Regions from separate parts of the Clostridium sp. JNZ J1-5 genome, predicted to be linked through region 2. Evidence: a T-box and tRNA genes for the amino acid it is inferred to sense, from the RefSeq annotation. Region 2 holds a T-box; the other holds one or more tRNA genes.
The links. A T-box is a leader RNA that pairs with one kind of tRNA and senses whether it is charged. The one in region 2 lies ahead of asnS (asparagine--tRNA ligase), so its partner is inferred to be a tRNA-Asn.
Positions count from the first base shown of each region.

Region 1: it has a tRNA-Asn gene. The T-box ahead of asnS (asparagine--tRNA ligase) is inferred to sense a tRNA for this amino acid. The anticodon was not compared.

Region 1 covers NZ_CM132773.1:1,751,945-1,755,152, reverse strand. Annotated here, with positions in the region: gene greA (transcription elongation factor GreA) at 1-205, shown strand, start outside; gene lysS (lysine--tRNA ligase) at 255-1,787, shown strand; tRNA gene ACWW38_RS08445 (tRNA-Asn) at 1,927-2,001, shown strand; gene ACWW38_RS08440 (glycine--tRNA ligase) at 2,300-3,208, shown strand, end outside.
Region 2 covers NZ_CM132773.1:1,538,189-1,541,396, forward strand. Annotated here, with positions in the region: partial or broken gene ACWW38_RS07275 (sporulation membrane protein YtaF) at 276-442, shown strand; gene asnS (asparagine--tRNA ligase) at 530-1,921, opposite strand; T-box leader at 1,984-2,242, opposite strand; gene ACWW38_RS07285 (dipeptidase) at 2,453-3,208, shown strand, end outside.

The sequences.
Region 1 (3,208 bases), 210 kb from region 2:
TATTGTAAAAGTTAAAGATTATGATTTTGACGAAATAGTAGACTTTCATATAGTAGGTTCTGCAGAAGCAGATCCATTAAAAAATAAAATTTCAAATGAATCACCAGTAGGTAATGCTCTTATAGGAAAGAGAGTTGGAGATATAGTTGATGTACCTGTTCCTGATGGAATCAGCAAATTTGAGATTTTAGAAATAAGAATCTAGTAGAATAAATTCATGTAAGTTACATCTGAGTAAACGGAGGGATGCGCTAATGTCGGAAAAGCAATTGACTAAGGAAGAAATAAAACAAATGAAGTTAGAAGCTAAGCAAGAAGCTGAATTTAACGTACTTATTAAAGAGAGAAGACAAAAACTGGCTGCATTACAAGAGGCTGGTAAAGATCCATTTGATGTATATAAAGTAGAAAGAACTCATACATCATCTGAAATTAAAGAGAACTATGATGAGCTTGAAGGCAAAACAGTAACAGTCGCTGGTAGACTTATGTCTAAAAGAGTACATGGAAAAGCTGGATTTTCAGATATTCATGATAGATATGGAAAAATGCAGCTATATATAAAGATAGATGACGTAGGTGAAGAAAAGCTTAAAGAATACAAAACTTTTGATATAGGTGATTTTGTATCCATAACAGGTAATGTATTTAAAACAAAGACAGGAGAAGTAACTTTACATATTCTTGATTTTCAACTTTTAACTAAGTCTTTAAAACCACTTCCAGAAAAGTTCCATGGATTAAAAGATCCAGATTTAAGATATAGACAAAGATATGTAGACTTAATAATGAATGCAGAAGTAAAAGAAACTTTCATAAAGAGAACTAACATCATTAAAGCTATTAGAGAATTTTTAGATAATAGAGACTTTTTAGAAGTTGAAACACCAATACTATCACCTATAGCTGGGGGAGCTGCTGCAAAACCATTTATAACTCATCACAATGCTTTAGATATAGATATGTATCTTAGAATAGCAACTGAGCTTTATTTAAAGAGACTTATAGTAGGTGGATTTGAAAAAGTATATGAAATAGGTAAAAATTTCAGAAATGAAGGTATAGATATAAGACATAATCCAGAATTTACAGCTATTGAACTATATCAAGCCTATGCAGATTATAGCGACATGATGGAAATAACTGAAAATATGGTAGCTTATGTATGTGAAAAAGTTAATGGAACAACTAAAGTTCAATACGAAGGTACAGAAATAGATTTTACTCCACCATGGAGAAGAATAACAATGGTGGATGCAGTAAAAGAATATGCTGGTGTAGACTTTAATGAAATTAAAACAGATGATGAAGCTAGAGAAATAGCAAAACAAAAGGGTGTAGAGCTTAAGAAAGAACTTACAGATTGCACTAAAGGTGATATATTAATAGCTCTATTTGAAGAATTTGGAGAGGAAAAATTAATACAACCTACTTTTGTATGCGATTATCCAGTAGAAAATTCTCCTCTTACTAAGAAAAAAAGAGGAAATGGAGAATTAACTGAAAGATTTGAAGGCTTTATATATGGTAGAGAAATCTGTAATGCATATTCAGAGTTAAATGATCCTATCGTTCAAAAGGAAAGATTTATGCAACAGCTTAAAGAAAGAGAACTTGGAGATGACGAAGCATATATGATGGATGATGACTTTGTTAATGCTTTAGAAATAGGTATGCCTCCAACAGGTGGACTAGGAATAGGGATAGATAGATTAATAATGTTCCTAACTGATTCTCGTTCAATCAGAGACGTTATATTATTCCCAACAATGAAGCCAACAAAGTAGTATTTTATAAATAGAAGAGAGTAAGTTATAAAATTACATTATAGCTTACTCTTTAATTTTAACTTTAATAGTTTGAAAAATTTCTATGACCCCCTTGTATTTTTTAGTAAATGTGTTATAATAATAGCGTACTAAACGTTCCGCGATAGCTCAACGGTGGAGCACTCGGCTGTTAACCGATAGGTTGAAGGTTCGAATCCTTTTCGCGGAGCCATTTTTATTTTTTGAAAATTTATCTTGACATGTGTTCATATTCTGATAAAATACTTTTAAGGAAAACATATAAGTGCATGATGATAGAGAAGAGTAATAATAAGTTATTTTTTAGAGAGGTTGTGGATGGTGAGAACAGCTAAAGGCTTATTATGAAAGGAGCTTTTGAGTGCAGTGGTTTATAAGGAGGGCTATTTGCCAAGAAGGGTGGAACCGCGGAATTAATTATAAATTTCGTCCCTTTTAGGTAGTTTAGGTCTTTTTTTTATACGCAAATTTAATATAAGGAGGTTATAAAAATGAGTTTTGAAAAAACTATGGATAAAGTAGTTGCACTTTGTAAAGGTAGAGGTTTTATATTCCAAGGATCAGAAATATATGGAGGCTTAGCTAACTCATGGGATTATGGTCCAATGGGAGTAGAATTTAAGAATAATGTTAAAAAGGCTTGGTGGAAAAGATTCATACAACAAAGTCCGTACAATGTAGGATTGGATTCTGGTATACTTATGAACAAAGAGGTCTGGGTAGCATCAGGCCATGTTGGTGGTTTTTCAGATCCATTAATGGATTGTAAAGAATGTAAGGCAAGATTTAGAGCAGATAAATTAGTAGAAGAAGATATGGCTGCTCATGGTATAGATAATGTTAGTGCAGATGGTTGGACTGGTGAGGAACTTTTAAATTACATAAATGAACATAATATAGTTTGCCCTAAATGTGGAAAGAAAAACTATACTGACATTAGAAGGTTCAACTTAATGTTTAAGACTTTCCAAGGAGTAACAGAAGATTCGTCATCAGAAATATACCTAAGACCAGAAACAGCACAAGGTATATTTGTTAACTTTAAAAATGTTCAAAGAACTTCAAGAAAGAAAGTACCTTTTGGTATAGGTCAAATAGGTAAATCTTTTAGAAATGAAATAACTCCAGGAAATTTTACTTTTAGAACTAGAGAATTTGAACAAATGGAATTAGAGTTTTTCTGTGAACCAGGTACAGATTTAGAATGGTTCAAATATTGGAAAGACTATTGTTGGAAATTCTTACTTGACTTAGGCATGAATGAAGCAAATTTAAGGTTTAGAGATCATGAGAAAGAAGAATTATCCTTCTATAGTAATGCAACTTCCGACGTAGAATTCTTATTTCCGTTTGGATGGGGAGAACTTTGGGGAGTAGCTGATAGAACAGATTACGACTTA
Region 2 (3,208 bases):
ATAATTTGAGTCAATTCTTATTATAACAAATCTGTAAAATATTTAGGAGCAATCGAAAGGAATAAGTTATGTTGCTTACTATTCAGGTAATAACTTCTCAAACTGTATAATTCTCTATCAAATTGCTTTCTTATATCTATGCCTTATAATGTTATAAATCCAAGCAGCCCAGAAGCATTGTCGCATCTTGCTTCCGTACTGTTTTCCCATTTACTTGTGATTCTGTTCACCATATCATATTCTAAATTCCCCTAAAATATTTAGCTTAAAATAGAGTTATCATTGAATTTACAGTCATATCTACATTTATATTAAGTATTCTTACAATTAAGCTTAGGACACTATAGTTAATCATATACTGGGTAAATTTTTTGGTAAATATGCACCATTAATTTCAGGCATATTACTAATAATACTTGGTATTGTTGAGTTACTTAATTAATATTTTCGTAATCTATTTAGGTTATGATACAGTAAAAAAGCACCCAAATTCTATAAAATTTGAATGCTTTTTATAATAGGTTTTGTTTTAAAATTCAGCGTTTCCTGGAGTTCTTGGGAATGGTATTACGTCTCTTATGTTTCCCATTCCTGTTAAATACATTATTAGTCTCTCAAATCCAAGGCCATATCCAGAGTGCTTAGTTTCTCCGTATTTTCTAAGCTCTAAATACCACCAATAGTCCTCTTTATTAAGTCCTAATTCTTCTATTCTCTTTTCTAGAACGTCTAATCTTTCTTCTCTTTGGCTTCCTCCAATAAGTTCTCCAATCCCTGGAACAAGAAGGTCTGCTGCTGCAACAGTTTTTCCATCCTCATTCATTCTCATGTAGAATGCTTTAATATCCTTTGGATAATCAGTTACAAATACAGGTTTTCCATATATTTTTTCAGTTAAGTATCTTTCATGTTCTGTTTGAAGATCAATTCCCCATTCTACAGGATACTCAAATTCATGACCAGATTTTTGAAGAATTTCTACAGCTTCTGTATAAGTTACTCTGCCAAATTCAGAGTTTATAACATTATTTAATCTATCAAATAAACCTTTATCTACGAATTGATTGAAAAATTCCATTTCTTCTGGAGCATTTTCCATAACATAGTTTATAACATACTTAACCATAGCTTCTGCATTATCTAAGTAGTCGCTTAATTCAGCAAAAGCAAGTTCTGGTTCTATCATCCAAAACTCTGACGCATGTCTTGCTGTATTTGAGTTTTCTGCTCTGAAAGTTGGTCCAAAAGTATAAATATTTCTAAATGCTAAAGCAAATATTTCTCCTTCTAATTGACCACTTACAGTAAGATTAGCTTCCTTTCCAAAGAAGTCTTGTTTGTAATCTATATTTCCTTCTTCATTCTTTGGAAGATTGTTCATATCTAGCGTTGTTATTCTAAACATTTCTCCAGCACCTTCAGCATCACTTCCAGTTATTATAGGAGTGTTAGCATAAACAAAGCCTTGGTCTTGGAAAAACTTATGTACAGCATATGCTGCAAGAGAACGTACTCTAAATACTGCTGAAAAAGTATTACTTCTTGGTCTTAAATGAGCTATTTCTCTTAAATATTCTAAGCTATGTCTTTTCTTTTGTAGTGGATAATCTGAATTAGATTTTCCTTCTAGAACTACTTTTTTAGCATGAATTTCAAAAGGCTGCTTTGCATTTTCTGTTGCAACTACTTCTCCTTCAATACTTACACTAGAGCTTATAGCAAATTTAGAAATTTCTTTAAAGTTTTCTAGACTTTCCTCAACAACAACTTGAATATTTTTGAAGAAACTACCATCATTTACTTCTATAAATCCAAATTTATTTGAAGCTCTTAAAGTCCTAATCCATCCGCTAATCTTAACTTCTTTACCTAAAAACTTATCAGTTTCTCTGTATAGTTGTTTAATCAATACTGTTTCCATAATCTACCTCCTACTTAATTCTTTATTTTAAAATATAATAAAAAAAACCCCAATCCTAAAAATATTAGGACGAAGGTTATATATTCGCGGTACCACCTAAATTGTCATATAAAATATGACCACCTTAATAAGTACAAAATTCTATACTCTCCAAGTTCTAACGGTTTGGCTCCGTCTAAGCCTACTATCATTTTATAATATAAATGATTTCGGTTAGAGATTCCGAGACGTTCTTCAATATAGGCTCAGTGCCAATCTTCCACTATCATTGGTTCGCTTTAAATGAGACTCTATATCTACTCTTCTCTTCACTATCTTTAAACCTATTTTATCTCTTATATAAAATTTGATTCATAAAAGATTATAATATTAAAAAAATTGTATGTCAACCAATACTAGAGTAACCTATTTAATTTATATCTTTATAATAATTATTAGATAATGTTTTTTTTATTTGAAACGATAATTTAATGTTATAATTAAGCTATGTTTATACGAGATGTTATGACTATATTATACGAGGTGACTATTATGAACGTTATAGATCTTCATTGCGATACAGCTTTAAAAATATATGAAGATAATTCAGAATTAAAAAATAACACCTATGGTGTAGATATTGAAAAATTGAAAAAGTCTAATTCCTTAGCACAATTTTTTGCCCTATTTGTAGAACTTAAAACTACTAAAGATCCTCTACAAAAGTGTCTTAATATGCTAGATAGATTCTATTTAGAGCTGAATAAAAACATTGATACTATTTCTCTTGCAAGGAATTATGATGAACTAATGAAGAATAAATCTGAGGGTAAACTTTCAGCCTTTTTAACTATAGAAGAAGGTGCCGTTCTTAAAGGCGAGCTCTCTAATCTTAGAAATTTTCATAGACTAGGGGTAAAGTTGATAACTCTTACTTGGAACTTTCCTAATGAGATTGGTTATCCTAACGCCAGAGCTGAATATACTAACAAAGGACTTACACCTTTTGGTATTCAAGTAGTTGAAGAAATGAACAACCTTAATATGATTATTGATGTCTCTCATTTATCTGACGGTGGTTTTTATGATGTTGCTAAATATTCTAAATCTCCTTTTGTAGCTTCTCACTCAAATGCAAGAGCTATTACTAATCATCCAAGAAATCTTACAGATGATATGATAAAAATTCTAGCTGAAAAAGGCGGAATTATTGGAATAAACTTCTTCGGAAACTTTTTAGGAGGAGGTCAATTTAGTAAAATAGAAGATATGGTTTCTCATATTCAGCATATAAGAAATATTGGAGGA